Regions from separate parts of the Actinoplanes sp. NPDC048796 genome, predicted to be linked through region 2. Evidence: predicted binding sites of a transcription regulator. Region 2 holds the regulator's gene; the other holds the start of a gene.

Region 1 (15,480 bases), on a different contig from region 2:
CAGAACCTGAAGGTCCCGGCCTGGCTCAACGACGTCACGCTCTACCACAACCGCGGCGACACGACGTTCACCGCCGAGAACTCCCTCTACGGCGACTTCTTCGGCCTCGACGACCTGTTCACCGAGCACCCGCGCGTGGTCAAGGGCATGACCGAGGTGTACGAGAAGTGGATCGCCGACTTCGGCGTCGACGGTTTCCGGATCGACACCATGAAGCACGTCAACGACGAGTTCTGGCAGAAATTCGGTCCCGAGGTGCTGTCGTTCGCCCGCAAGCACGGCAAGCCCGAGTTCTTCATGTTCGGCGAGGTCTTCGACACCTCCCGCAGCTTCACCTCGCAGTTCACCACCCGCGACCGCATGCAGGCCGTGCTCGACTTCCCGTTCCAGGACGCGGCCCGCAACTTCGCCTCACGCGGCCAGCCCGCGTCCGCGCTGGGCTCGTTCTTCGCCGCCGACGACTGGTACACCGACGCCGACTCGAACGTCTACCAGCTGCCCACCTTCCTCGGTAACCACGACATGGGCCGGATCGGCTCGTTCGTGCGGGCCGACAACCCCGGCGCCGGGGACGCCGAATGGGTCGCCCGCGACCGGCTCGCGCACGAGCTGATGTACCTCTCCCGCGGCAACCCGGTCGTCTACTACGGCGACGAACAGGGCTTCACCGGCCCCGGCGGCGACCAGGACGCCCGGCAGACCCTGTTCGCCAGCCGCGTGCCCGACTACCTCGACGACGACCTGCTCGGCACCACCGCCACCCACGCGCAGGACAACTTCGTCAGCACCCACCCGCTCTACCGGGACATCGCCGCCCTGGCCGCCCTGACCCGCGAGCACCCCGCGCTGCGCGACGGCGCCCACCAGCACCGCTACGCCGACGAGGGCCCCGGAATCTACGCGTTCTCCCGCACCGGCCAGCGCGAATACGTCGTCGCCCTCAACAACAGCGAGCAGCCCCGCACGGCCGCCGTCCCGACCTACTTCGCCAAGGGCGATTTCCAGCGTGTGTACGGCTCCGGCCCCGCCACCGTCCGGTCGGCAGGCGACCGGACGATCACCGTCACCGTGCCGCCACTGTCCACGGTCGTCTACGCCTCGTCCGGCCGGGTCCCGCCCTCGAAGGCGGCTCCCGCGGTGTCGCTCGGCCGGCCCACCCCGTCCGAGTCGCCCAGCCGCATGCGCGTCCCGGCCACCGTCGCCGGCTCGTCGTTCGCCGAGGTCACCTTCTACGCCCGGACGGCGGGCGGCGGCTGGCAGCCGATCGGCACCGACGACAACGCCCCCTACCAGGTCTTCCACGACGTCTCGGGCCTGCCCGCCGGCGCAGCCGTGCAGTACCGCGCGGTGGTCCTCGACAACGCCGGCCACAGCAGAACCAGTTCGTCCCGTACGGCCCGGGTCCCGGCCCCGTCCCTGACCATCGAGGCCCCGGCCGAGGCCGCCAACGTCCGCGGCACCGTCGAGGTCCGAGCCGTGGCCGACCCGGAACGCGCGGGCCACGTGGTCCGCTTCGAACGCAGCATCGCCGGCGCCCCCTGGACCACGATCGGCCGCGACGACTCGTCCCCCGCGTACACGGTCTTCGACGACCTGACACCGCTCAACCTGGCCGCCGGCACCCAGATCCGCTACCGGGCGGTGCTCCGGGAGCCGTCCGCGGTGAGCGCGGTCCGCACGGTCCGCTACGCCCGCCCGCCGCTGACCACGGCCACGGTGCACTACTACCGCCCGGCCGGCGACTACACGGGCTGGGGCCTGCACCTGTGGGGCGACGCCGTCGACCCGGCCACCCTGGCCCAGATCGCCTGGGACAAGCCGTGGCCCCCGACCCGCGTCGAGAACGGCTGGGCCTCGTACGACATCCCTCTCAAGGACGACACCAAGCCGATCAACTTCATCATGCACCAGCCCAACGGCGACACCGTCCCCACGACCAGAGAGCCCGGCGGAGACCGCGCCTTCACCCCCATCGACCACCCCCAGATCTGGCTCAAGCAGGGCGACCCCACCGTCTACACCACAGCCCCGCCCGTTTGACCGAGGCGGCTTTACTCATGGTGACGACTCGCTCGACGCTGGGAGGCAGGCATGGATCCTGAGGTGGCGGCGGTGACGGCGGCGGTGGTGCCGTACGTCTCGGCGGCGGTCGGCGCGTACGGGGCCGCGGTGGTCGAGCGGGTCCAGGAGGCGGCGGCCGACTCTACGGTGGGTTTGGGCGGCCGGTTGTTGCAGCGGTTCCTGAACCGCGGGCGTTCGGCCGCCGGAGTGGAGGAAGCGGTGGCCGATCTGGCCGAGGACGTCTCCGACGAGGACCGGGTAGCGGCCCTGCGGGTGCAGGTCCGTAAGGCGCTCAATGCCGATCCGGAACTGGCGGCCGAGGTTCGGGGCCTGCTCGCCGAGGCCGGGGTGACGGTGACCGCGTCCGGTGAGCGTTCGATCGCCGCGCAGACGATCAGCGGCGTGGCCGTCACCGGTGACGGCGCACAGATCACCCGATGACGGCTTCCCCGCCGGGCCCACGCTCGCTGGCGGCCCAGACGATCAGCGGGGTGGCGGTCACCGGCGACGGCGCCCGCGTCGACGCCCGCCGGATCGAACTGCGCCGGCCGTCAGCGGCACCGGACATCGTGGGGCGGTTGACCAACCTGCCCCGGCCGCCCGTGCGGTTGTTCGTGGGCCGGGAGGACGCGCTGGCCGCACTGGACGAGGTGATGGCCGGCGGTCGCGGCGTGATCACGCAGGCGGTGCACGGTCTGGGCGGGGTCGGCAAGAGCGAGATGGCGTTGCAGTACGCCCATCGGCACCGGGACCGCTACCAGGTGCGGTGGTGGATCAGCTGCGACAACCCCGACACGATCACGACAAGCCTGGCCGACCTGACCACCCGCCTGAACGCCGACCTGATGGTCACAGCGACCCCGCTGGAGGCGGCGACGTGGGCGATAGGCTGGCTGCAGAACCAGTCAGGCTGGCTGCTGATCCTCGACAACGTGGAGGAACTGGCCGACGTAGAACAGCTACTGGCCCAGCTCGACACAGGCCACGTCCTGATCACCACCCGGCGTGACCTCGACTGGGAACACCTCCTCGACGGTTGCTTACGCTTGGAGCTGCTGGACCGAGAGCCGGCCGTACGACTGTTGCTGGAACGCAGCGGCCAAACAGATCAGCTGACGGCGGCCGTCCTGGCCGACGAGCTGGGCTACCTCCCGCTGGCGCTGCAACAGGCCGCCGGATATCTCCGCCAGACCCGCACCCCGATGGCGGCCTACCTCGATCGCCTCCGGTCCCAACCGGAGACCGTGCTGAATGCCATCGCACCCGGCACCCGGGCGGAACGGGCGGTGGCCCAGGTCTGGCTGGTCACGCTGAACCGGCTCCGCGAGCAGCGGCCGGCCGCCATCGAGATGCTGCGGCTCCTGGCGTGCTTCGCCCCCGACGAGGTGCCGAGGGCCTACCTGGCCGACGAGCCCCACAGCGAGCAGGAGTTGGCCGTTCTGGCCTCCTACAATTTGGTGGCGTTAACGGATGAAACCGTCAGCATGCATCGGCTTTTGCAGTGGGTCGTTCGAGAACAGGCAAAGCAGGACAAAGCTGCTGGCCAAGCCCTCGAGCGGGCGATCGCCGTGCTGCGCACGGCAATGCCGGATGGCAGCCCGTCCGAGGCGGTCGATACTTGGCCGGAGTGGGCACTGTTGGCACCCCACATAGACGCGGTAGAACGTGCGGTACCGGAAGAACTCGCCGATGCCGATTTTGCGATTCTGATAGGCCAGCTGGGGTTCTTCTACGCCACCCAAGGGCGACACGCTGCCGCGTTAGAGGTTGAGCATCGTGCTCTCACCATCATCGAGGCGGTAGTTCCCGACGGGGATCCACACATCGCGCTCCGGCTGGACAACCTCGCGAACACGTTGGTCCTATTGGGTCGTCCGGGTGAGGCGCTGTCGTTACAACAGCGGGCGTTGCGGATCACTGAGGCGGCGCTGCCCGTGGGGCATCCGGACATCGCGGTTCGGCTGGACAATCTCGCGTACACGTTGGGAGATCTGGGTCGTGTGGGTGAGGCGCTGCCGTTACAACAGCGGGCGTTGCGGATCAGTGAGGCGGCGCTGCCGGAGGGGCATCCGGACATCGCGCTCCGCCTGGACAATCTCGCGTACACGTTAGGAGATCTGGGTCGTGTGGGTGAGGCGCTGCCGTTACGGCAGCGGGCGTTGCGGATCAGTGAGGCGGCGCTGCCGGAGGGACATCCCGATATCGCGCTCCGCCTGAACAATCTCGCGCACACGCTGAGGGCTCTGGGTCGTGTGGGTGAGGCGCTGCCCTTACAACAGCGGGCGTTGCGGATCAGTGAGGCGGCGCTGCCGGAGGGGCATCCGGACATCGCGACTCCACTGGACAATCTCGCGCAAACATTGGTGGATTCGGGTCGTGCGGGTGAGGCGCTGCCCTTACAACAGCGGGCGTTGCGGATCAGTGAAGCGGCGCTGCCGGAGGGGCATCCGGACATCGCGATCCGGCTGGACAATCTCGCGTACACGTTGATGGATCTGGGTCGTGCGGGTGAGGCTCTGCTGTTACGGCAGCGGGCGTTGCGGATCAGTGAGGCGGCGCTGCCGGAGGGGCATCCGGACATCGCGCTCCGCCTGGAGAACCTTGCGTACACGCTGCGCGCACTGGGCCGAACTGACGACGCGGCGGTGCTGCGGCGGCGGGCGGCCGCAATGCACAGCAGAACGGCAAAGCAGGAATGATGCGCACGGGGCCTCCCCTGGTGCTGCTGCACGGGGCGGGCGACGACCACCGCATGTGGCAGCCCCAGCGCGACGGCCTGGGCCGCCGCATCCGGCTGATCCTTCCCGACCTTCCGGGGTACGGCCGTTCACCCGGCCCGTTCTCGCTGGACACGGCGGTTGACGCGCTTCGCGCCCTGGCCGCTGACGGGCCGGTGCACGTCTGCGGTCTTTCGGCCGGAGCCATGGTCGGTCTGCGCTGGGCTGCCCGCCACCCGGAGGACGTCGCCAGTCTGGCCCTCTCGGCCGTCCAGCTGCGGCCACCCCGATGGGTGATGACCCCTCACACGGCCGTCATGCGGCTGATCCCGGCGAAGAGCTTCGACGGGGTCACCAAGCAACAGCTGCTCCGGACGATGGGCGAGCTGTCACGCGCCGACCTGCGCCCCGACCTGGGCCGGGTTCGCGCGCGGACGCTCGTGCTCTGCGGCGCCAAGGACAGACTCAACCAGGCTGCCTCACGTGCGGCCGCGGACGGTATAGCCGGCGCCGAGCTGCGGATCGTTCCCGGCGCCGGGCACCTCTGGAACCAGGAGCTGCCCGAGCTGTTCGATCGGACGCTGACCGACTGGGTCGGGCAAGCTTAGGCGACCGTCTTGCCGTCGACCGGGTCGGCGGGCTTGGTGGTCGGTGGGGTGGTGTCCTCGGTGGTCGGCGGGGTGGTCGGGTCCGCCGGGTCGTCGGTCGGCTCGACGGGGGGCTTGGTGTCGTCAGGGGACTTCGTCGGGGTCGGCTCGGTTGAGGGCTCCGACGTCTCCGGCGCGCTGCTCGGGGACTTCGACGGCGTTGCGGACGGCTTGGCCGGCTTGGAAGTGGGCTTGGCCGCCGGTGCCTTCGTGTGGGTGGTGTTCCTCTTCCGGCCGCCGTACCTGGTCGTTGTCGTCGTCTCCTCCTCCTCGGCCGGCTCCGTGGTCGGGGCGGTGGAGGGGGTCGGGCTGATCGTCCGCGGCGGGGTGGCCGGTGGCGTGGTGGCCTCGACGGCGGCCTCGGCCGTTTTGCCGCCGGGGGTGCCGGTGCCGTTGATCAGCTGGACGCCGACGATGCTCAGGAGCACGGCGACGGCCGCGGCCGACGCCACCACCGTGACCCGGCGGCGGGAGCGGCGCGGCGGGCGGGACGGTGAACTGGCCACTGTCGGCGGGGCCGGGTGGGCGGCGGAGCGGATCGGCGGGATGTGGCTGGCCGGGCGGGTCAGCGGGGTCGGGGCGAAACCGCGGAAGACCTCGGCGACCTCGAGGGCCGTGGGGCGCGCCGACGGGTCCTCGGCCGTGCACGACTCGTACAGCCGGATGATGTCGCGCGGCAGGCCGGAGATGCGTGGCAGGCGCGGGGCGGGGCGGCCGTGGCGGGTGGCCAGGACCTCGACCAGGCTGGCGCCGGGCCAGGCCCGCGCGCCGGTGAGGCACTCGAACAGCAGCAGGCCCAGCGCGTAGATGTCGGCGGCCGGGAAGCTCGGTTCGCCGCGCAGCTGCTCGGGGGCCAGGTGGGCGGGGCTGCCCCACAGGGCGCCGCTGATGTCGATGCTGTTGTGGCCGGCGGCGATGGCGATGCCGAAGTCGAGGACCTTCACGCCCTCGGAGGTCAGCATGATGTTGCGCGGGTTGACGTCGCGGTGGACCAGGTCCTGCGCGTGGGCGGCGGCCAGCGCCGAGGCCGTCTCCTTGCCGATCTCGGCGGCCTGGCGCCAGCGCAGGGCGCCGGTGCGGGCCAGCCGGTCGGACAGGGTCTCGCCGTCGACGAACTCCATCACCAGGTACGGGGTGCGGTCGCTGCCGTCGACGGCCTCGCCGTAGTCGTAGACCTGGGCGATGTTCGGGTGGCTGAGCCCGGCCGCCGTACGGGCCTCACGCAGAACGTCGGTGGCGGACTCGTCGAAGATCTTGATCGCGACGGGGCGCTTCAGGGTCGTGTCGAAGCCGTAGTGCACCACCGAACTGCCGCCTTGGCCGAGGGCTTCCCCCAGCCGATATCTTCCCGCGAGCAATGGCACTGCGACCTCCCCATGGCCGACCCGGAGCCGATGTCACTCCGCTCCGCTGCAGCTACCCACAGTGGTAAATCTGCGCTGGTGGTGACGGGTGATCAGTTCCGTGGCAGCAGCATACCCGGGAGGTATGACGGGAAACTGCGTCGGCGGTCACTGTTGGGAAACAGCACCCCAACAGTGACCGCACAGCTGCCGGAGAGTCAGGGCACCAAAGGATCGAATCGCGGCGGGGCGAACGTCCTCGGCGCGGGCGCCGTCGACACCGCCGGGGCGCTGGCGCCGGGCCGGGGCAGGCGGCCCACCAGCGGCAGGGTCAGGGAACTGCCGCGCAGGTCGAGGCCGATGGTGGCGCCGGTCGACTGTGGCGTCGAGTACTCGTTGTCGCTGGCCTGCAGGATCAGGCCCAGCACGTGGCCGGCGGGCAGGCGCTGGTCGGTCGCCTGCATCGGCACGGTCACCGTGTACCAGCGGTCCGGCCGCAGCGGCGTGGTGAACCGCAGCGACACGTGGTGGGCCGCGTCCTGCCAGCCCCGGGTCAGGATCGCGTGGTCGGCAGTGGTCAGGCTCGGGGCGGTGTCGCGGTAGCAGGCGTCGTCGGCCGTGGTCGAGGCGCCCCAGCACGATTCGGTGGCCAGTGTGGTGATGCCCTCGCCGCGGGCCAGGTAGTTGACGCGGGTGGCGGTGCCGTAGTCGACGAGCCGGGCGGTCAGCTCGGTCGTCGGCTTGTCGACCCGCACCCGCAGGGTCACCGACGGGGTGCCGGAGACGCGAACCTCATGGGTCAGCGGTGCGGTCAGGAAGGCCAGGCGGCCGGCGACCGCGGCTCCGGGGTTCGCGACGGCGGTGGCCTCGTCGAGGGCGGGCGCGTCGGTCCACGTACGGACGGCTCGGCCGGACCCCCCACCCAGCGTGCCCGTCGTCCCGTCGCCGTTGCCGAGCGTGATGCGCTGCGACGTCACGCGGGCGGCCGGCCAGGTCCGCTCGTTCACCCACGTACCGGGTGTCGTCTCGATCGACACCGCCGGCTCGCGGTCGATCCCGTTGCGCAGGCCCTGCAGATAGCGGTCGAACCACCGGTGCAGGGTGTCGACCCAGTCGGCGCGCCGCAGGTCGAAGGGGTCCACGTGGCCGGCTTGCGAAAGCCACATCTTCTTGGGTACGCCGAGACGGCCCCACCATTGAGCGAACTGATCGGTCGTCACGTTGGTGTCGTTCAGCCCGTGCGCGATGAACACGCTGGCGTGCACGCGGCGCGCGTCCGGCCGGAAGTTCCGCTCGGCCCAGTACGCGTTGTAGTCGCCGGTCGCGTCGTCGCTGCCCTCGTCCAGCCGCTCGAGCGTCGCCGCACAGGCGGAAGCGGGGCGCCCGTTGACGTACGAGAAAAGGTATTCCGGATAGTCCTCGACCCGCGGCACGCCGTTGTAGCGCTGGTAGTCGTACCAGCTCGAGATGGCGGAGATCGGCACGATCGTCTCCAGGCCCTCGACGCCGGTCGCGGCCACGCCGTTGGCCACCGAGCCGTCCCAGGACTTGCCGATCATCCCGGTACGCCCGTTGGTCCAGCCGGTGGCGACGGCCGGGGTGCCGTCGGCGTACGTGGCCTCGGCCCGCCCGTTCAGCCAGTCGACGACGGCCTTGCCGCTGAGCACTTCCTCGCGGCCGCCGACGTCCATGCACCCGGTGGAGCGCCCGGTGCCGGCCAGGTCGGCGGCGACGAACGCGTAGCCACGCGGCACGAAGTAGTTGTCGTAGTAGAGCGGCTGCTTGACGATGGTGCCGTCGGCGTCGTACTGCTTGCGCTCGCTCTCGTTGCCGCGCCCGCAGCAGGAGTAGTAGGGCGAGCCCTCGAGGATGACCGGCACCTTCAGGTGCCGCTGGGCCGCCTCGCGCGGCCGCACGATGTCGACGGCGACCTTGTCGGGCACCCCGTCCTCGTCGTTGTCCAGCCGCGTCTGCACCCAGACGCTTTCCCGGACGGCGTTCTCGTAGGAGTAGACCGGCACGGTCTCCCCGCCTTGGATGTGCGGCACCGCGCTCGCCTCGGCCGGCCCGGCCGAGACGATCAGGGTGGCGCCGACCCCGGCCACGACGGCCAGGGCGAGCCTTCGCTTCAAAGTTCCGGACATCGACGCATCGTAAATCATCGATGACGCTCGGCCGCGCGGCTGTCCGCGGGCGGACCCCAATCACCCCGTCGCGGTGTGGCGTCTGGGCTGAGCCCCGATAATGGGGAACGTTGCCAAATCTCGGAGGATCACATGGACACGCCCGGTTACGTGGCGGCGACGCTGGCCAAATCGGAGAAGGACGGCGCCCACCCGGCCGAGCTGGCCGCGCTGCGCCGCCGGCTCGAGCAGCTGGAACAGCCGCGGGCCGGGCTGCTCTCGGGTGACGACCTGGAGCCGCTCGACGACGTGACCGCGCTCGAGGACCTGCCCGAGCCGCCGGCCGAGCGGGCCCGCGAGATCCTCGACCGGCTGGTCGTGGTCAAGCTCAACGGCGGGCTCGGCACCAGCATGGGCCTGACCGGGCCGAAATCCCTGCTCGAGGTCAAGCCCGGCCGCAGCTTCCTCGACATCATCGCCACCCAGGTCACCGCCGTCCGCGAGCGGTACCACGCGCGCCTGCCGCTGCTGCTGATGAACTCGGCCGCCACCCGCGGTCCGTCGCTGGCCGCGCTCGAACGCTACGACGGCGTCAGCGACTTCCTTCAGGGCCGCGAGCCCAAGCTGCGCGCCGACGACCACTTCCCGGTCGAGTGGCCGGCCGATCCCGAGCTCGAGTGGTGCCCGCCCGGGCACGGCGACCTGTACACCGCGCTGACCGCCTCCGGCAAGCTCGACGAGCTGCTCGACGCCGGCCTGCGCTGGTGCTTCGTGTCGAACTCCGACAACCTGGGCGCCACCGTCGACGTGCGGCTCGCCGCCTGGATGGAGGACGAGCAGGTCCCGTTCGCGATGGAGGTCGTCCGGGGCACGCCGGCCGACCGCAAGGGCGGTCACCTCGCCCGCCACGAGGGCCGGGTCGTGGTCCGCGAGACCGCTCAGGTGCCCGACGGCGACACCTCGTTCACCGACGTCGAGCGGTGGCGGTTCTACAACACCAACAACCTCTGGATCGACCTGGAGACGCTGCGGCGGTTGCAGCGGGACGACCCGGGCGCGCCGGTTCTCCCGCTCATCGTCAACCACAAGACCGTCGACCCCAAAGACGCTTCCAGTACGCCCGTGGTCCAGCTCGAGACGGCGATGGGCGCCGCCATCGGCTCCATCGACGGTGCCCGCCCGGTGCTGGTCCCGCGTACCCGCTTCGCGCCCGTCAAGACCACGAACGACCTGCTGGTGGTCCGGTCGGACGCCTACGAGCTGGGCCAGGACGGCCAGATGCGGCCGGTCTACGAGGGCCGCGGCCCGGTCGTGACCCTCGACCCCGAGCTGTTCAAGCTGATGCCCGGTTTCGAGCAGCGCTTCCCGGCCGGCCCGCCGTCCCTGCGCCGCGCCACCCGCCTCACCGTCGACGGCGACGTCACCTTCGGCGCGAACGTCGTCGTCGAGGGCGAGGCCCACGTGACCGGCCCCCGGCACATCCCCGACGGCGAGGTTCTCCAGGGCAGCTAGCGCTCCACCAGATGCTCGCGCCCCGGCGGGGGATCGTAGGCCTCGGGCCAGTAGTCGACGATCCGGCTGATCAGCCCGTGTTCCGACATGTCCAGCCACACGCAGGCGTCCACCCGCTCGTCACCCACCCGCACATCGAGCCACAGGGCGGCGGCACGGCCGTCGGCGATCACCCGCCGTACCCGCAAATGCCAGTCACCGGGATAGTCCGCGTTGAAGCCGACGAACGCGGACCGTCCCCGGATGCGCTCCCGGGTCTGCGGCATCTCGTAGACGACATCCTCGGCCAGCAGCTCGGTCAGGCCCGGCCAGTCCCGGCTCTCCATCCGCGCGACGTAGTCGGACGCGGTCTGCCGGCTTCTCGAGGTCTCGTCCACCCGGGCGACCGTACCCAGCGTGGGCAAGCGGCGGAGCTGCCGGTTCCGCTCCCAGCGAACGGTGGAAGATCCTCGGAGGCCGTGAGGTTGAGCCCCGCATACTCAACTTTTCGGAGGTGCCGGGTGGTTAGCAAGCGACTCCCCGTGTTGTTCCTGGACGACATCGTTCTGCTGCCGGGCATGGTCGTGCCGGTCGAGCTGGACGAGCCGGCCCAGGCCGCCGTCGACGCGGCCCGCACCTCGGCCGGCTCCGAGCTGCTGATCGCTCCGCGGCTCGAGGACCGGTACGCGTCGCATGGCGTCGTGGCCAGCGTCCAGCAGGTCGGCAAGTCCCGCGGCGGAACGCCCGCCGCCGTTCTGCGTACCGGCGTGCGCGCCCGCATCGGCGGCGGCGTGACCGGGCCCGGCGCGGCCCTGTGGGTCGAGGTCGAGCCGGTCGCGGCCGGTGTGCCGAGCGAGCAGGCCCGGGAGCTCGCCGCCGCGTACAAGAAACTGGTCGTCTCGGTCCTCCAGCGCCGCGAGGCGTGGCAGGTCATCGACTCGGTCAGCGCCATCGACGACCCCGGCGACCTGGCCGACACCGCCGGCTGGGCGCCCTATCTGACCAACGACCGCAAGCGTGAGCTGCTGGAGACCCCCGACGTGGAGGCCCGGCTGCGGCTGCTGATCGAGTGGACCGGCGACTTCCTGGCCGAGTCCGAGGTCAGCGACAAGATCGAGCACGACGTTCGCGAGAACGTCGAGAAGCGCAACCGCGAGTACCTGCTCCGCGAGCAGCTGAAGGCCATCCGCAAGGAGCTCGGCGAGGACGAGGCCGAGGGCAACGACGACTACCGCGCCCGCGTCGAGGCGGCCGACCTGCCCGGCGATGTCCGCGAGGCGGCGCTGCGCGAGGTCGGCAAGCTCGAGCGGGCCGGCGACCAGAACCCGGAGGCGGGCTGGATCCGCACCTGGCTCGACACGGTCCTCGACCTGCCCTGGAACGTGCGTACCGACGACAACACCGACCTGGCCGCGGCCCGGGGTGTGCTCGACGCCGACCACCACGGCCTGGACGAGGTCAAGGACCGCATCGTCGAATACCTGGGCGTCCGCGCCCGCCGCGAGTCCCGCGGCCTGACGACGGTCGGCGGCCGCGGTTCCGGCGCGGTGATCCTGCTGGCCGGCCCGCCCGGAGTCGGCAAGACGTCGCTGGGTGAGTCGGTCGCCCGTACCCTCGGCCGGAAGTTCGTCCGGGTCGCTCTGGGCGGCGTCCGCGACGAGGCGGAGATTCGAGGCCATCGGCGCACGTACGTCGGCGCTCTTCCCGGGCGCGTCGTGCGGGCCATCCGCGAGTCCGGCTCGATGAACCCGGTCGTCCTGCTCGACGAGGTCGACAAGGTCGGCAGCGACTACCGTGGCGACCCGGCGGCGGCCCTGCTCGAGGTGCTCGACCCGGCGCAGAACCACACGTTCCGCGACCACTACCTCGACCTGGACCTCGATCTGTCGGACGTGCTGTTCATCGCCACCGCGAACGTGCTCGACACGATCCCGCAGGCGCTGTTCGACCGGATGGAGCTCATCTCGATCGACGGCTACACCGAGAGCGACAAGGTCGCCATCGCCCGCGACTTCCTGGTGCCGCGGCAGCTGGAGCGGGCCGCGCTGTCCGAGGGCGAGGTGACCGTCACCGAGGACGCGCTCCGCGAGATCGCCGCCAATTACACCCGAGAGGCCGGCGTACGGTCGTTCGAGCGCCTGCTGGCGAAGGCGTTCCGCAAAGCCGCCCTGGGCGACCTGCCCGTCACGGTGGACGCGGGCGACCTCAAGGACCTGATCGGCCGGCCCCGGTTCACCCCGGAGTCGTCCGAGCGGACCGCCGTTCCCGGCGTGTCGACCGGCCTGGCCGTGACCGGCATGGGCGGTGACGTGCTCTACATCGAGGCGTCGCTGCTGCCCGGCGACAAGGGCGGCCTGTCGGTCACCGGCCAGCTCGGCGACGTGATGAAGGAGTCGGCGCAGATCGCGCTCTCGTACGTGCGGGCGCACGCCGAGGAGCTGGGCATCTCACCCGAGCAGCTGGACCACCCGATCCACCTGCACGTGCCCGCGGGCGCGGTGCCGAAGGACGGCCCGTCGGCCGGCGTCACGATGACCACGGCCCTGGTCTCGCTGCTGCTCGGCCGCAACGTGCGGGCCGAGGTCGGCATGACGGGAGAGGTGTCGCTGACCGGCCGGGTCCTGCCGATCGGCGGCGTGAAGCAGAAGCTGCTCGCCGCCCAGCGGGCCGGTCTGACCGAGGTCTACCTGCCCCAGCGCAACGAGCCCGACCTGGACGACGTGCCGGCCGACGTGCTCGAGGCCCTGACCGTCCACATCGTCTCCGATGTCCGCGAGATCCTGAGCACGGCCCTGGAGCCGGTCTCGGCCGGCCTGGTCACCGCCGCCTGATCCACCGAGCTTCACCAGAGGCCCGTCCGGGTAACGGACGGGCCTCTGCTACAGGGTCTGCTCGGCGGTGCACCACCAGCTGGTGCGGCCGCCCACCTTGCTCATGGACATCGGGGCGCCGTCTCGGGGGCAGTGAGCACCGGCGACGCGGTAGGGGATCACCTTCAAGGTGTGTACGCCGCCGTCTCTGATGGCGGCTCGGACGGCCTGGCGGGTGGCGCGCAGGAGGCGGTCGATGTCGTCGGGGGTCAGGCGGTCCACCCGCCGGGCGGGGTTCAGGCGGGCCGACCACAGGATCTGGTCGGCCAGCAGGTTGCCTATGCCGGCGATCGCGTCCTGGTCGAGCAGGCGGGCCTTGACCGGGGCGGTGCCGAACGTCAGCGCCGCGCGGAACTGGGCGGGGGTCACCGTGGCCGCGTCGGGGCCCAGGGCCTCGACCGGTGGATCGAGGCGGACGCGGCCCAGGCGGCGCGGGTCGACCAGCATGAGGCGGCCGCCGTCGGCGAAGAGCAGGGCGAAACGCGACCAGCGGTAGTCGCCGGGCACGCGGCGGCCCTCCCAGTAGTCGCCGCCGTCGATCTCACCGCCGTCCGGGTCGGCGATCACGATCTTGCCCGACATGCCCAGATGGATGCCCAGCTCGGGGCCGTCGTCGCCGGTGTCGCACCACATGCTCTTGCCGCGCCGGTGGGCCCGTACGAGCTCCCGGCCCAGCAGAGCGTCCCTGATCTGGCCCGGCGCGTGCGGGCGGCAGACGTACGAGTCGGAGTCGTCGACGTCGATGATCTTGCGGCCGAGGCCGGACCGTTCGATGACCGCGCGGGCCGACTCGACCTCGGGCAGCTCCGGCATTGTCGTCCCCGTTCAGTCCAGTTTCTCGGTGCTGTCCGGGGGATACCCGAGTTCGGCGCCGGCACGCAGGATGATCCGGTTGTTCCGGTGGCGGGCCGGCTCGGAATGGCTCACGAAGCTGGCCGTGCTCACCGTGTTGCCCTCGAAGGTGACGTTGCTCAGGTCGCCGTCGAGGATCGGCGGGTCCTGCGATCCGGCGCTCGTGATGGTGTTGCCCGTGACTGCGATCGCGGCGGCGGCCACGGCGAAGGTGCCGTCGGTGTGCAGCACCAGGCCGCCGTGCGAGTCGCGGAACGTGTTGTGCCGCAGGACGATGCCGCGGGCCGACGAGTCGGGCCGGTCGCCGCCGATCTCCAGAACGCCCTGGATGTCCGACCCGGTGTTGTCGTGCACGTCGAGGCCGTCGGCGTAGTTCCACACCTCGACGAAGCCGCCGTCGTACCCGTAATCGCTGCTGGGGGCCCGGCACGCCGTACAACTGCTGTGGCCGATCTCGACGTCGCTCGCCTGGACCGCGAAGCCGATGGCGCCGTAGTCGTCGTCGCCGCCCGGGGTGTCGAGCACCATGTGCAGGTCGCGGACCGTCACCCGGTCGGCCGTGGCGCCGCGTGCCTTGAGCAGCACGCCGACGCCGGCGTGATCGACGGTGCTGGACCGTACGGCGCTGCCCGCGCCCCGGACCTCGATGGCGTTGCCGGCCGCGTTGGTGACCCTGATGTTCTCGGCGACCTGGTGCTCGCCGGTGAGCACCACCACGCTGTCGGCGCCGGTCGGCGCGCCGTCGATGACCGGGAGCGGGCCCGTCCCGTACGCGGTCAATCGGGTCTTGTCGCCGCGCAACCGGACCGTCGTCGTCCAGGTGCAGCCCCGGGCCAGCTCGATCACCGCGCCGGGCCCGGCAGCCCGGGCGGTGGCGGCCCGGATGCTGCGCAGGGGCTTAGCGAGCGTTCCCGTGTTGCCGTCGTCACCCTTCGCGCAGTCGACGTGGACACCGTCGTCGTCGGGGATCGCCGGCTTCGGGTCGATTGACGACTTCGGGTCGACTGACGGCGTCGGCGCGGGGGACGTGACCAAGGCGGCCGGGTCGACGCTCTCGGTGGCGCTGACCGAGGGCGCCGGTCTGCTCACGCTCGCGGGCGCGGCGCCGGTGGGGGAGAAGCCCGCCGCGATCAGCCCGCCGCCCAGCGCGATCGACATGGCGGTCAGCGCCAGCGGGAGGCGGTGTCGGCTGGGCATTGGGCCACCCTATCCGACCTGCGGCTTTGTCATATCGATCATGATCATCGGGCGGGCTGGCACGCGGCGGTCATTGCCGAACCCCGGTTTCGGCGCTTACCGTCATCGATAGACGCCTCGCCGGGACGGGCCCCTCAACGACGAGCCTCCCGGGCGTTCGCCACCCCCTCGACCACGGC
Region 2 (15,480 bases):
CCAGGCCGAGCAGGCGGTCGACCTCGAGCCGGTGCCCACGCTCGACCGAGTCGAAGTCGGGCAGGTCGAGCAGGACCAGCCCGCGCAGGGCGGCCTCGTCGTCGCCGTCCAGCGCGCTCTCCCGGATGAAGCGGTGCCGCGGCAGCACGCCGACCCAGTCGAGCAGCCTGTTCGCCGGCTCCAGCGGGCCCCACACGCAGGCGTGCGCGACGCCGGTGGTCGGCCGGCGGACGCCGACCGGCGACAGTTTGAGCCGGGCCAGCGCGTTGAACAGGCTGGACTTGCCGCTGCCGGTGCTGCCGGCGAGCGCGACCACCGTGTGGTCGCGGGAGAGCGACAGCCGGTTGCCGGCGCGCTCGATCAGCGTGTGTGCCGCGACCAGCTCGCTGTCGGGCAGGTGGGGGTCGACCAGCCGGACGAAGCGGCCCAGGGCCTCGAGCCGCTGGACCAGCCGGTCGGGGTCGACGCGGCCGTCGTCCATGCTGTGTGCGCCTCGCACCTTCTCCACCAGGCTCATGACGCGTTCCCGGTCAACGCGAGCTCCTTACGGGCATCCTCCACCTCGACGGCGGCCGCGCGCAGCTCGGCCCCGGGGTCAGAGGACAGGCCGGCCTCGGTGAGGCGTTCGCTGAAGCGGGCCGCCTCCTGGTCGAGCAGCTCGCCGACGCGCAACATCAGGTCCTCGCGGGCCTGCGTGGCGAGCGTACGGATGGCCTGGTCTCCGAAGATCGCCTCGAGCACCTTCTGCGCCGCCACCGTGGTCGCGGCGCCACTGGCGACCTCGAGCCCGGTGGGGATGAAGGCGGTGGTGGTGAAGACGGCGATCATCACGGCCAGGCCGGCGCCGTTCACCGCGTACGCCGCGCCGCGCGCGACCACCCGCTTCTCCGCGCCCTCGGTGCGCACCAGGCCGAGCACCCACTGCTGCCAGTCGCGGACCAGGCGTTCCGCCCGTTCGGGGAGGTCGGCCGAGGTGCGCTGCAGGCCGGGCTCGAGCAGGGCGGCGCCGGCCGGATGGGCCTGCCAGGCCGCGTACGCCTGCTCGGCGGCGTCGGCCGCGATGGCCCGCAGCAGGGTGACCAGCTGGGACTCGAGCGCGGACTGGAGGTTCCGGCCCGGCAGCGGGCGGCCGGTGAGCGCCGAGACGAGCTTGTCGCGCAGCTGCCCGACCTTGTTCTCGAGCGTCTTGAGGAACTCGCCGGTGCCGACGAACTCCTGCCATCGGGCCAGTACCTCGCCGCGCAGCAGCCGGCCGTCGCGCAGGCCGTCGGTCATCGTCTGCCGCGCGTTGCGGTAGGCGGCGTCGACCCGGTCGTTCAGCGCCTTGGCCGCGCGGGTCTGCTCCTCGGCCGCCTCGGCCAGGCCCTCGACGGCCGGCCCGAGCGCGGTCAGCGCGCCGTCGAGCGTCTGGCGCACGACCGCGGCGCGCGCCGTGGCGTCGGCCGCGAGCTGGCCGAACCAGTCGTGCAGCGGCTTGATCACGTCCTCCGGGATCAGGCCCTGGCCGTCGAGCCGGGTCTCGGGCAGGACGAACAGCGGGGCGCCGCCGAGCTCGCGCACGGCCAGCATGTCGCTCAGGTGGGTGGCGACCTCGCCGGCCGCTTCCGGCGGCACCCGGTCGAGGACCAGGGCGATCACCGTGCCGCGCAGGCGGGCCGTGGTGAGCAGTTCCCAGGGCACGGCGTCGGCGTAGCGCGCGGCCGTCGTGACGAACAGCCACAGATCGGCCGCCGCGAGCAGTTGGGCGGCGAGTTTGCGGTTGAGGTCGACGACCGAGTCGATGTCGGGCGCGTCGAGGAAGGCCAGGCCGGCGCCGAGGCCGGGGGCGGAGACGAGCTGCAGGGTCCGCGCGTCGGTGCTCGACTCGTGGGTGCGCACCAGTCCGGGCAGCAGCTCGCCCTGCCGGAACCAGGGCTGGTCGCCGGGGTTGCTCACCAGGACCGGGGAGCGGGTGGTCGGCCGGAGCACGCCGGCCTGGCTGACCGGGGCCCGGACGATGCTGTTGACCAGTGTCGACTTGCCGGCGCCGGTCGAGCCGCCGACGACCACCAGCAGGGGCGCGTCGAGCCGGGTCAGCCGGGGGATCAGGTAGTCGTCGAGCTGGGCCACGAGAGCCGCGCCGACCCGCTTGGCGTCCTCGGCCGACGGCATGAGCAGCGGGTACGCGGCGGTGTCGATCGCGGCCCGCAGCCGGGTCAGGGCAGCGGCGAGTTTCGCCACAGCCGGCGGCAGCTCGACGGCTGGCGGTTCCCCGGCCGAGGAGGCGGCGGGTTCCGGATGTGGCTGACGGGACACGACGGTTTCCGTACGATCAGAGTGGTCCGCGGCATCGGCGGAAACCGCGCTGGAGCTTGGAAGCGTGGCATCGGACACGGCGGACAGGGCCGACGGACCGACCGCCTCACCGTGCGTCGTCACGGGTAAAGAGTGCCCGATCTATGCAGACAGAACAACAGGTACCGGTATGCCGTGACCGGACAGGTATCTACCGAAGTGCTGGAGCGCGTGTGCAAGCATCGTAGTTGCGCCCGACAGACTCAACTTCGATTTGACGTTGGGCGTACCCGTGGCATCATTGAGTCGGTTCCACTCAACCTTGTTAAGAACCGAGCTCTGTAAGAAGCGAGGAACACCATGGCACGTGCGGTCGGCATCGACCTCGGCACCACGAACTCCTGCGTCAGCGTTCTGGAAGGAGGCGAGCCCACCGTCATCGCCAACGCGGAGGGCTCCCGGACGACGCCGTCCATCGTCGCCTTCGCCCGTAACGGCGAGGTGCTCGTGGGCGAGGTCGCCAAGCGCCAGGCGGTGACGAACCCGGACCGGACCATTCGTTCGGTCAAGCGGGAGGTCGGCACCAACTGGTCGATCGACATCGACGGCAAGAAGTACACCCCGCAGGAGATCTCGGCGCGGGTCCTGATGAAGCTGAAGCGCGACTCCGAGGCGTACCTCGGTGAGACGGTCACCGACGCGGTCATCACCGTGCCGGCGTACTTCAACGACGCACAGCGCCAGGCCACCAAGGAAGCGGGCGAGATCGCCGGCCTCAACGTCCTGCGGATCGTCAACGAGCCCACCGCCGCCGCTCTGGCGTACGGGCTCGACAAGGGCTCCAAGGAGCAGACCGTCCTGGTCTTCGACCTCGGCGGCGGTACGTTCGACGTCTCCCTGCTCGAGCTGGGCGACGGCGTCATCGAGGTGAAGTCGACCTCCGGTGACAACCACCTGGGCGGCGACGACTGGGACCAGCGGATCATCGACCACCTGGTCAAGACGTTCCGCGGTGAGCACGGCATCGACCTCGGCTCGGACAAGATGGCCCTGCAGCGTCTGCGCGAGGCCGCCGAGAAGGCGAAGATCGAGCTGTCCGCCGCCACCACCACCAGCATCAACCTGCCGTACATCACGGCCGGCCCCGACGGCCCGCTGCACCTGGACATGTCGCTGTCGCGCGCCGAGTTCCAGCGCATGACGCAGGACCTGCTCGACCGCTGCAAGGGCCCGTTCGAGTCCGCGATCAAGGACGCCGACGTCAAGCTGGCCGACATCGACCACGTCATCCTGGTCGGCGGCTCGACCCGTATGCCGGCCGTGGCCGAGCTGGTCAAGAGCATGACCGGCCGGGACGCCAACAAGGGCGTCAACCCGGACGAGGTCGTCGCCGTCGGCGCCGCCCTGCAGGCCGGTGTGCTCAAGGGTGAGGTCAAGGACGTCCTGCTGCTCGATGTCACCCCGCTCTCGCTGGGCATCGAGACCAAGGGCGGCATCATGCACAAGCTGGTGGAGCGCAACACCACCATCCCGGCGCACCGCTCCGAGGTCTACACGACGGCCGAGGACAACCAGCCGTCCGTGCTGATCCAGGTCTTCCAGGGCGAGCGCGAGATGGCCGCGTACAACAAGAAGCTCGGCACCTTCGAGCTCAGCGGCATCGCTCCGGCCCCGCGCGGCGTACCGCAGATCGAGGTCTCCTTCGACATCGACGCGAACGGCATCGTGCACGTGTCCGCCAAGGACCTGGGCACGGGCAAGGAGCAGAAGATGACGATCACCGGCGGCTCCGCGCTGCCGAAGGACGACATCGAGCGCATGATGCGCGACGCTCAGGACCACGCGGACGACGACAAGAAGCGCCGCGAGGACGCCGAGGCCCGCAACCTGGCCGAGCAGCTGCAGTGGCAGACCGAGAAGTTCCTGGCCGAGAGCGGCGACAAGCTGCCCGAGGACAGCAAGACCAAGATCGGCGAGGCGCTGGGCGAGCTCCGCGGCGCGCTGGGCGGCACCGACATCGAGAAGATCAAGGCGGCCCACGAGCGTCTCTCGCAGGTCTCCCAGGAGGCCGGCTCGGCCCTCTACTCGCAGGGTGACGCCGCTCAGGCCGCCGCCGGCGCCGGTGCCGCGGGTGACCCGGGCGCGCCGGGTGCCGCTCCGGGTGGCGCCACGACCGGTTCGGCCGGCTCCGCCGGCGGTGCCGACGACGTCGTGGACGCCGAGATCGTGGAGGACGACAAGAAGTGAGTGCCACGGACGACGAGAACGACGGTCAGGCGACCGAGCGGGTCGTCATCCGGGACCGCCGCAAGATCGATCCGAAGGGTGAGGCCGGTGCTCACCGGGCCGAGGACCCGGAGGACGCCGGGGAGACTCCGGAGCCGGCGGCCGAGGCCGCCGATCCGGAGGAGACCAAGCCCGGCCTCGGCGCCGAGCTGGAGGCCCTGCGGAACGACCTGGAGGAGCGGACCCACGACCTGCAGCGCGTGACCGCGGAGTACGCCAACTACCGCAAGCGGGTCGACCGCGACCGGGGTGCGGCGGCCGAGCAGACCACCGGTGCGGTGCTGACCGCCCTGCTGCCGGTGCTGGACGACATCGACCGGGCCCGTGAGCACGGTGACCTGGTCGGTCCGTTCGCCTCGGTGGCCGAGTCGCTGATCACGGCGACCGGCAAGCTCGGGCTGGCCGCCTTCGGCGAGAAGGGCGACGCGTTCGACCCCAACCGCCACGAGGCGGTCGCGCACCAGACGTCCCCGGACGTCACGGAGCCGACCTGTGTCGAGGTCATGCGCCGGGGCTACACGCTCGGCGAGCGGCTGCTGCGGCCGGCTCTGGTCGCGGTGGCCGACCCGGAGTGATCTCTCAGATGTTCGTCCCGCCCACCGCGCCGCGGTGGGCGGGACCTGCCCGTAGGAGGGGGGAGGCGGGATGAGCTCGAAGGACTGGCTCGAAAAGGACTTCTATGCCGTTCTCGGCGTGCCCAAGTCCGCTCCGACCGACGAGATCAAGAAGGCCTACCGGAAGCTCGCCCGGGACCTGCATCCCGACCGCAACCCCGGTAACAAGGAGGCGGAGGAGAAGTTCAAGGCCGCTTCCGAGGCGTACGACGTGCTCTCGGACGACAAGAAGCGCAAAGAGTACGACGAGATGCGCTCGCTGTTCGGCTCCGGCGCGTTCCGGCGCGGCGCCCGTTCCGGCGCCGGCGGTCAGTTCGACCCGTCGGACCTGTTCGGCGGGTTCAGCAACGCGGGCGCGGCCGGTGGCGGCGCCGCGGGTGACCGCCGGTTCGGCGGCGCCGGCTTCTCGGACATATTCAGCTCGATATTCTCGGGCGGTGGGCCTGGTGGTGGCGCCGCCCGACGAGGACCGCGGCGCGGCCGTGATGTCGAGACCGAGGTGACGCTCGAGTTCGCTCAGGCGGTCCGCGGCACGACGCTGCCGTTGACGCTGCGTTCAGCCGGCGAGTGCGACACCTGTCATGGCAGCGGGGCCAAGCCGGGCACGTCACCGCGGACCTGTCCGCAGTGCGCGGGCAGCGGCCTGATCTCGCGGAACCAGGGGTCGTTCAGCTTCTCCGAGCCGTGCCGCGAGTGCCAGGGCGCGGGCACGATCGTCGACGAGAAGTGCCCGGAGTGCCGGGGCACGGGCGGGGTCACCAAGGCCCGCACGATAAACGTCCGCTTCCCCGCGGGCGTGGCCGACGGCCAGCGCATCCGGCTCAGCGGCCGGGGCGAGCCGGGCGATCGGGGCGGCCCGGCGGGCGATCTCTACGTGCAGGTCCAGGTGCGACCGGACGAGATCTTCGGTCGTACGGGTGACGATCTCACGCTGTCGGTACCGATCAGCATCGCCGAGGCGGTTCTCGGCACCGATCTGCGAGTGCCGACTCTGGACGGACCCGTCACCATGAGGGTGCCGCCCGGTACGCCGAGCGGCCGGAAACTACGGGCCCGGGGCAAGGGTGTGGCCCGCAAGAACGGACCGCCGGGCGATCTCATCGTCACCGTCGACGTTCAGGTGCCGAGCGAGGTGACCGGGGAAGCCCGGGACGCGCTCGAGCGTTTCGCCAAGCTGACCCCGCCCGCCGGGCGGGAGCGGCTCGAGGCCCGGGTTCGCCGGGGCGGCTAGGACCCGTTGAAGGAGGTGGCACATGCATGAGGAGATCAGCATCTCGGTCGAGCAGGCCTCCGACGCGAAGGTTCTGATCATCTCGGTCGCGGCTCGACTGGCCGGGATGCACCCGCAGACGCTGCGACAGTACGACCGGCTCGGCCTGGTGCAGCCGGGCCGGGCCGGCGGCGGCGGTCGCCGATACAGCGAGCGGGACGTCGCGTTGCTGCGTGAGGTGCAGAGGCTCAGCCAGGAGGACGGCGTCAACCTGGCCGGCGTGAAGCGGATCATCGGGCTCGAGCAGCTCGTCGGTGACCTGCAACAGCGGGTGCAGGAGCTGGAGCAGGAGCTCACCGCCGCGTACGACCGGATCGCCCAGATGGAAAGCCCGTACGGCCGCCGTGACCTGGTGCGCCAGGAAAGGCAGTCGACGGCGCTGGTGGTCTGGCGCCCGCGCCGGGCTTCGGACAGGTAGGAGAGCGCGAGGCGGTCTGGTGAGGGCCGCCTCAGCGCCGGTTGTAGTGGCCGAGCCGCCGGGGCTGGCGGACCAGGCCGCCCTCGATCCAGTCGGAGTAATCGAAGATCTCGGGCCGGCTCATCAGCATGCGGCAGTTGTGCGCCCAGATCTGCATCGGCTCGTCGCCGACCTCGTCGGCGCGCTCCACGAACTTCTTCAGCCGGCGTTTGCGCTGGCCGGTCGCGTTCTGCCGGACACCGTCGGCGGCGTAGATGTACAGGCAATGCTGCGCGAAGCGCCGGGCCGGGCACTGCCTGTCCATGGCCAGCTCGAACAGGACCGGCGCGAGCACGTCGCCGGAGATGAGCAGGTCCCAGTCGGGTGGCATGGCGTCGAGCGGCACGGCATCAGGGTGGTACGCCCACGCCTGGAGTTCCTCCGGCCGAGGATCGACCGGATTGGCGAACCCGAAGAAAGTCGACTCACGCACTGTCACGCCGCCGCCTGCCAGAAAGTCCCGATAACACGTAGTTGTCGGAGCGGAACGGTAGCGCGCCGACGATGTCCTACGGAAGTGTCACGGCGTCACAATCGGATACTAGTCAGTAGCTTTGAGCACCGGCACCTGCTGAGGGTGCATGCGGCGGCGGACAAAGTTCTTGAACCACTGGTAATCGGGCAGACGCGCGAGCAGCGGACCGGTAACCACCGTGATCAATACGTAGGCCGTCGCGAGCGGGGCGAGCCGCGGTTCCACCCCTGAGGCCACGGCCAGGCCGGCGATGACGATCGAGAACTCGCCGCGCGGCATCAGGGCCAGGCCGGCCCGCAGCCGGCCGGGCAGGGCAATGCCCACCCGCCGCGCCGCCAGGTAGCCGGTGACCACCTTGGTCGCCATGGTCAGCACGGCCAGGCCGAGCGCCGGCACCAGCACCGGCGGGATCTCGGCCGGGTCGGTGGAGAGCCCGAAGAAGACGAAGAAGACCGCCGCGAACAGGTCGCGCAGCGGCGACAGCATCTGCGTCGCGTGGTGGGCGACCGGTCCGGAGATCGCGATACCGACGAGGAACGCGCCGACCGCCGACGAGACCTTCAGCTCCTCGGCCACGCCCGCCACGAACAGGGTCAGGCCGAGCACGCCGAGCAGCAGCGCCTCCGCGTCCTGAGCCGAGATCAGGGTGCTGATCTGCTTGCCGTACCGAATCGCGACGACCAGCACCGCGACCACCGTGACCACCGCGACCCCCAGTGCCTTGGCCCCGCCGACCAGGCCGACCCCGGCCAGTACGGCGGTGACCAGCGGCAGGTAGAAGGCCATGGCGAGGTCCTCGATGACCAGCACCGAGAGGATCACGGGGGTCTCGCGGTTACCGAGCCGGCCCAGGTCGCCGAGCACCTTGGCGATCACGCCGGAGGACGAGACCCAGGTGATGCCGGCCAGCACCAGGGCGGCCCGCCAGTCCCAGCCCATCAGCAGCGCGAAGCCGGCGCCGGGCAGGGCGTTGAGCAGCGCGTCGATCAGACCGGCGGGCGCGGCCGCGCGGAGGTTGCCGACGAGCTCGCCGGCCGAGTACTCCAGGCCCAGCATGACCAGCAGCAGGATCACGCCGATGGCCGCGCCGACCTCGATGAACTCCTCACTGGCGGAGAGCGGCACCAGGCCGCCGTGCCCGAAGGCGAGACCGGCCAGCAGGTAGAGCGGGATCGGTGACAGGCCGATCCGGCGGCCCAGGCGACCGAGCATTCCGAGCGCGAAGAGGAGCGCTCCTACCTCGATGAGCAGGATCGTGGTGTCGTGCACGCGTGTGCCTAGCCGTCGTTGTCGCCGGCCAGGATGGCGGTGACGCCGTCCAGGCCCTCGCGGGTGCCGACGGCCACGACCACGTCGTTGGGCTCGAAGACGAACGACGGGCCGGGCGAGGCGATCACCTCGCGGTCGCGCATGACGGCGACGATGGACGCCCCGGTGCGGGTGCGCGCGCGGGTGTCGCCCAGCTTGCGGCCGACGAACGGCGATCCGGCGCCCAGGCCGATCTGCTCGGTGAGCAGCCCGGCCGCCTGCTGGCGCAGGCCGGCGAGCTGGCCGAGCATGAGGGAGGCGCCCAGCACGTCGGCCAGGGCCTCGGCCTCGTCGTCGGTGAGCGGGATCGACGCCAGGCACGCGTCGGGATCGTCGACGTCGTACAGGACCAGGTCGCGCCGGCCGTTACGGTGCGAGACCACACCGACCGTCCGTCCCGAGGACGTGACGAGGTCGTGCCGAACGCCTATACCCGGCAGAGGAGTCTGTTCCACCCGTACGCGCACGATCACAACGGTAACAGCGCGTCGGCCCGCCGTTCCGGTGCGGCGACGGCACGTCGCGCGCTGATCAACAGGACCAGTCCGACGGCGCAGAGAACGAGGTTCATGACGTACGCGAGGCGGAAGCCGTACGCCTGGGCCAGGCCGAACGCCGGGGCCGCGAGGATCTGCCCGGTCGTGAAGGTGTTGGTGATCATCGTGGTGGCGCGGCCGGGATGACCCGGCATGAGGTCCTGCATGTACGAGATGCCGAGCCCGCTGATCGCCGCGATGGCGGCCGCGTTGAGCGGCTGGGCCGCCGCCAGCACCCAGATGGAGCCGGCACTGGCCGCGACCGCGTGGTAGGCGATCGCGCAGCACACGCCGATCAGGATCAGCGTCCGCGACGGCACCCGGGTGGTGAGCACGCCGAAGCCGAGCATCAGCGGGATCTCCAGGGCCGCGCACAGGCCCAGGATCAGGCCGGCCGACCGCACCGTGCCGCCCAGGTCGGTGCTGACGTACAGCGGCATCGCCTGCACGGCGAGCGTGCCCGCGGTCTGCACGACGGTGAAGCCGGCGACGATCAGGAACAGCGTCGCCCGGGGCGGGACCGGGGCGATCGCGTCCGGCAGGTCGTGACCGCCGTCGCCGGCGGGCTTGCGGACCTCCGGCAACCAGCGGACCACGATGAGGGCGGTGACCGCGTACATGATCGCGGCCAGCCCGTACGTCCAGCCGAAGCCGTGCCCGGCGAGCACGAGCGCGGCCAGCGGCGGGCCACCGACCCAGGCCACCGAGAACAGCGTGCGCAGCGTGCTGATGCCGAGCGCCGCTTTCTTGGGGTCGCCGCTCTGGAGCACCTGACGGGCGTACGCGAAAGATTGTGGGAAAAGCGTGCCGGCCAGGGCCGTGAGAGTCACGGTGAGCGCGAGCAGCAGCCAGTAGTCGCGGACGACGGCGGTGAGCGCCGTGCCGGCCAGGCCGGCGAGCGCGGCAGTGATGAGCAGTTTGCGGCGGATGGGCCGGCGGTCCGAGACCCGGCCGATCAGCCAGGACACGAGGACGCCGGCGAGCGGGGCGGCGATCAGGAACGCGGTGGTCCGGATCGGTCCCGCGTGTACCGCGTCGCTGAGGAAAAGGGCCAGGTAGGGACCGACGAACGAGGTCGAGATGCCGACTGCCACGAAGATGAGGGCGAGGGGGAGCAGGCGTTTCGACACGTTGTTTAACGTTACAACGAGAGAGGGGGTGTTCTCTTGGGCTCGTGGTGACGATCACTTGCGGGGCGCGCTAGAGTTGAGTGGCTTACGCTCAAGTCTTGCCTCATCCAGGGGAGCGCATGAACGCCGAACGCCTCACCACCAAGAGCCGCGATGTCATCACGGGGGCGGTCGCCGACGCCGGACGGCGCGGGCACGCCACCGTGGAGCCGTGGCACATGCTGCTTTCGCTTCTCGACACCGGCGGTTCGACCGCGCCGGCCCTTCTGCGCGCGGTGGGGGCGAACCCCGCGGATGTCCGCCGGGTGGCGGCCCGCGCCCTCGAGCAGCTCCCGTCCGCGCGCGGCGCCAGCACGGCCGAGCCCAGCCTGTCGCGCGAGTTCGTCAACGCCATCGGCGAGGCCGAGCTGATCGCCCAGCCGCTCGGCGACGAGTATGTGTCGACCGAGCACCTGCTGGCCGGCCTGGCCCGCGTCGGCGGTGCCGTCGGCCGCGCGCTCAAGGACGTCGGCGCCACCGAGGAGGCCCTGGTCGCCGCGTTCCCGCAGGTCCGCGGCGGCGACCGGCGGGTGACGAACAACGACCCCGAGTCCACCTACAAGGCGCTGGAGAAATACAGCGTCGACCTGACCGCCCAGGCGCGCGAGGGCCGGATCGACCCGGTGATCGGCCGGGACACCGAGATCCGCCGCGTCGTGCAGGTGCTCTCCCGGCGTACCAAGAACAACCCCGTGCTGATCGGCGAGCCCGGCGTCGGCAAGACGGCCATCGTCGAGGGCCTGGCCCAGCGCATCGTGGCCGGCGACGTGCCCGAGACACTGCGCGACAAGAAACTGGTCTCGCTCGACCTCGGCGCGATGGTCGCCGGCGCGCAGTACCGCGGACAGTTCGAGGAGCGGCTCAAGAGCGTCCTCGAGGAGATCCGCAACTCCAACGGCCAGGTCGTCACCTTCCTCGACGAGCTGCACACCGTCGTCGGGGCCGGCAAGGGCGAGGGCTCGATGGACGCCGGCAACATGCTCAAGCCGATGCTGGCCCGCGGCGAGCTGCGCATGGTCGGCGCGACCACCCTCGACGAGTACCGCGAGCACATCGAGAAGGACCCGGCCCTCGAGCGGCGCTTCCAGCCGGTCGTGGTCGGCGAGCCCACCGTCGAGGACACCATCGGCATCCTGCGCGGGCTCAAGGGCCGGTACGAGGCGCACCACCGGGTGCAGATCACCGACGCCGCCCTGGTCGCGGCGGCTTCGCTGTCCGACCGCTACATCAGCGACCGCTTCCTGCCCGACAAGGCGATCGACCTGATCGACGAGGCCGCGTCCCGGCTCCGCATGGAGATCGACTCCCGGCCGGTCGAGCTCGACCAGCTTCAGCGCCAGGTCGACCGCATGCGGGTCGAGAAACTGGCCCTGGAGAAGGAGACCGACCCGGCCTCCCGCGACCGGCTCGGCCGCCTCGAGCGCGACCTGGCCGACCGCGAGGAGGAACTGACCGCGCTGAACGCCCGGTGGGAGCGCGAGCGCGGCGGCCTCAACCGGGTCGGCGAGCTGAAGAAGCGGCTCGACGAGACCAAGGCGTCGCAGGAGCGAGCCCAGCGCGACGGCAACCTGCTCGAGGCGTCGCGGCTGCTCTACGAGGTGATCCCGGCCCTGGAGAAGGAGCTGCGGGCCGCCTCCGAGGCCGACGAGCAGGAGGCCCACGCCGAGCCGCCGATGGTCAAGGAGGAGGTCGGCGCCGACGACATCGCCGAGGTCATCTCCTCGTGGACCGGCATCCCGGCCGGCCGGATGATGGAGGGCGAGACCGCCAAGCTCCTGCGCATGGAGGAGTCACTGCAGGCCAAGGTCATCGGCCAGCGCGAGGCCGTCGCGGCGGTGGCCGGAGCCGTACGCCGTGCGCGCGCCGGCATCGCCGACCCCGACCGCCCGACCGGCAGCTTCCTGTTCCTCGGCCCGACCGGCGTCGGCAAGACCGAGCTGGCCAAGGCCCTCGCCGGGTTCCTCTTCGACGACGAGCGGGCGATGGTCCGCATCGACATGAGCGAGTACGGCGAGAAGCACTCGGTGGCCCGGCTCGTCGGCGCCCCGCCCGGATACGTCGGATACGAGGAGGGCGGGCAGCTCACCGAGGCGGTGCGCCGCCGCCCGTACAGCGTGGTCCTGCTCGATGAAGTGGAAAAGGCCCATCCGGACGTCTTCGACGTGCTGTTGCAGGTGCTCGACGACGGCCGGCTCACGGACGGTCAGGGCCGTACGGTCGACTTCCGCAACGCGATCCTGGTGCTCACCTCCAACCTGGGGTCGCAGACGGCCGACTTCACGATGGGTGACGAGGAGCGGCGCGACGAGGTGCTTGCTGTCGTACGGGCCCACTTCAAGCCGGAGTTCCTCAACCGGCTCGACGACATCGTGGTGTTCCACGCGCTGACCAAGGACGACCTGGCCGCGATCGTCGACATCCAGCTCGGCCGGCTGCGGACCCGGCTGGCCGACCGGCGGCTGACGCTCGACGTGACCTCGCCGGCGGTCGAGTGGCTGGGCGAGCACGGGTACGACCCGATCTACGGCGCGCGGCCGCTGCGGCGGCTGGTGCAGTCGGCGATCGGCGACTCGCTGGCCAAGGCCCTGCTGGCCGGGGAGATCCTCGACGGTGACCGGGTGGTCGTCGACTTGCTCCCCGGCGGGGACGGCTTGACTGTCACACGCGGCTGAACTGTCAGACGCGGCTGAAAGAAAAAGGCCCCGGGGGCATCCCCGGGGCCTTTCGCTTAGTCGGTGGCCGTCCGTTGCCGGTAGGCCTGGGTCATCAGGACGTCGGTGACCAGTTGTTCTCCGCCCTCGGCCGGCCAGATACGGATGCCGTCGCGGTGGAGCTGATATCGCACGTCAGTGAATCGGGTCCGGGTGTCGTCATGGTGAACGACGTCCAGGGTGTCGGCGTGGGGCATGGGACTCACCGGTCCTTAACAGGTCTGGGGCGGCCGCGGTGTGGTCACGCGGCCGGCGTAACGGGACAGGTGCCCTAGGACGGTCTGCCTCGGCCCTCGTCTGGGGCGGGCGACTCGTCCGGGCAGGGGGCGTCGCGGGAGGTCTCTGCTGCCACGTCGGCGCCACGGATGGAAGTGTAGGGGGCCGGATCGACCCGTGTCGCCCCCTGAACGAGCGACCTATTTACGGATATTTCGTCCATCGTCGCCCGATGTTGCCACAGCTCCGCCGCTTGTGCTCCGCTGTCGCGAATATGGCGGCCGCCCGATACCGTGAGTGGATCAAGAATGGGGGGCATTGTGACCGTTCCGAGCTACCCGGCACCCATAGCAAGGCCGCGCCCGGTCATCGTGACGGTCGCGTCGTACCTTCTCTACCTGGTTGCCGCGATCCAAGTGATCAATGCGATCGCCACGTTCTCGGTGATGGGCCGCATGTCCGACGCGGTGCGTGACGCGTACGCGGGCACCGAGGCCGAGGGCACCGAAGGCGTGGTGGCCGGCATCTTCGTCTTCGGCGGGATCATCAACCTGCTGATCGGCGCCGGCTTCGCAGTACTGGCCATCTTCAACAACCGCGGAAAGAACCCGTCCCGCATCGTCACCTGGGTGATCGGCGGCATCGCGATCTGCTGCCTGGGCATCGGCCTGGGCGGAAACGCCCTGGTCAGTGCGACCGAGCAGGCGGGCAACAGCGGCTCGGCGACCTGGCAGGACGACGACATCGAGCAGCGGCTCAACGAGGCCCTGCCGTCCTGGTACACGCCGACCACGACGGCGCTGACCGTCATCGCGCTGCTGGCCGTACTGGCCACGGTGATCCTGCTGGCGCTGCCGGCGTCGAACGAGTTCTTCCGCAAGCAGCCGGCCGCGGGCTGGGACCCGTCGGTCGGATATCCGCCATACCCGGGCCAGCAGCCCGGCGGGCAGTACCCGATGTACGGACAGCAGAACCCGTACCCGCCGGGTTATCCGACGCCGCAGGGACAACCGGGGCAACCCGCTCCGGGGCTTCCGCCCTATCCCGGCTCGAATCCGCCGCCGCCGGCCTCCGACCCCTACGCTCAGCCGCCGGCGCCCCCGCCGGGTGGGGACCAGCCGTCGTGGGGGGCACCGCCGCCGCCGTGGGGCTCGCAGCCGAAGCCGACCGACCCGGACGGGACGGAACCACCCAAGCCGTGACGTCCCGCTGAACGGGTTCCGCACCGTTCGACGCTCCACGCGGGTAGGTTCGGGCCAACGGATCACCGCGGGGAGTCGTCGATGTCATACCCAGTCCAGCCGCTGCCGATCGCCGTGGCGCCGCCGCCCTCACCGTCGGGCCGGCCGCCCACGGTGTCGCTGGCCGCCGTCATACTCTGGGTGATGGCCGTGCTCGGCCTGATCTATGCGATCACGACGCTGGCCATCGTGCCCGGGACGATCCACCGCTTCCGCCAGGTCACCGACGGTCAGCTGCAGTCCTTCACCGGCGACAGCGACCTGGACTACTACGTGGCGGTGGTCTGGCTCGGCGCCGCGGTGGCCCTGGCCCTAGCCGTGATCATCTTCGCGCTGTACGTGGTGTTGGGCCTGGCCCTGCGCCGCGGAAGCAACGCCGCCCGGATAGCGACACTGGTGGTCTGCGTCCTGGGCATCCTGGCCGGCGCCGCGAGCGCCCTGACGGTGGCGGCCCAGCGAGGCGGCGACGCGGTGCCGGGCTCCCTCGGCACCCGGCTGACCGACGCGTACCCGGGCGGCTGGGTCGGCACGAACGCCGCACTGTCGGTCGCCCAGATCTTCGGTTACGCCATCGTCGGCATCCTGGTGCTGACGGCTCCCCGCGCGTTCTTCCGCAAGCCGGTCGCCGCGGCGGCCCCGAATGTGCCCCCGGGCGGCTATCCGCCGGCTTACGGCGCCCCCTACCCGGGCCATCCGGCGAGCTACGGCCAGCAATACGACACCGGTGCGTACGGTCCCGGGTCCCCTTACGCTTCAGGCCCTTCCAGCCCGTACGCCTCGGCGCCCTACGCGCCGTACCCTTCCGCGCCCGTCCCGTCCCACGGAAACGACGCCGATTCCCCGTACGCCCGCCCACCGGCCACACCCACCCCGGAAGGCCCAGCAGCTTCTCAGCCCGAGACCACCCCCACCCCCGGTGCGCC

What was found. Region 2 encodes HspR, which represses chaperone genes until heat shock. Its sites were predicted from a motif close to TTGAGTNNNNNNNACTCAA; they were not measured.
Region 1: lon (endopeptidase La) is a predicted target of HspR. The motif match lies at 10,868-10,886, and genes of this name have one in related genera.

Annotation. Positions count from the first base shown of each region.
Region 1 is NZ_JBEZGO010000009.1:96,882-112,361, reverse strand. It holds gene AB0C26_RS31830 (alpha-amylase family glycosyl hydrolase) at 1-2,040, shown strand, start outside; gene AB0C26_RS31825 (hypothetical protein) at 2,092-2,502, shown strand; gene fxsT (FxSxx-COOH system tetratricopeptide repeat protein) at 2,553-4,760, shown strand; gene AB0C26_RS31815 (alpha/beta fold hydrolase) at 4,760-5,386, shown strand; gene AB0C26_RS31810 (protein kinase) at 5,383-6,789, opposite strand; gene AB0C26_RS31805 (Xaa-Pro dipeptidyl-peptidase) at 6,987-8,912, opposite strand; gene AB0C26_RS31800 (UTP--glucose-1-phosphate uridylyltransferase) at 9,045-10,403, shown strand; gene AB0C26_RS31795 (nuclear transport factor 2 family protein) at 10,400-10,780, opposite strand; gene lon (endopeptidase La) at 10,961-13,213, shown strand; gene AB0C26_RS31785 (DNA-formamidopyrimidine glycosylase family protein) at 13,262-14,065, opposite strand; gene AB0C26_RS31780 (hypothetical protein) at 14,078-15,301, opposite strand.
Region 2 is NZ_JBEZGO010000003.1:964,271-979,750, forward strand. It holds gene AB0C26_RS18180 (GTPase) at 1-517, opposite strand, end outside; gene AB0C26_RS18185 (GTPase domain-containing protein) at 514-2,151, opposite strand; gene dnaK (molecular chaperone DnaK) at 2,635-4,521, shown strand; gene grpE (nucleotide exchange factor GrpE) at 4,518-5,135, shown strand; gene dnaJ (molecular chaperone DnaJ) at 5,206-6,405, shown strand; gene AB0C26_RS18205 (heat shock protein transcriptional repressor HspR) at 6,428-6,862, shown strand; gene AB0C26_RS18210 (hypothetical protein) at 6,894-7,340, opposite strand; gene AB0C26_RS18215 (cation:proton antiporter) at 7,443-8,645, opposite strand; gene AB0C26_RS18220 (cation:proton antiporter regulatory subunit) at 8,654-9,151, opposite strand; gene AB0C26_RS18225 (sugar efflux transporter) at 9,154-10,350, opposite strand; gene clpB (ATP-dependent chaperone ClpB) at 10,470-13,061, shown strand; gene AB0C26_RS18235 (hypothetical protein) at 13,118-13,297, opposite strand; gene AB0C26_RS18240 (hypothetical protein) at 13,625-14,518, shown strand; gene AB0C26_RS18245 (hypothetical protein) at 14,600-15,480, shown strand, end outside.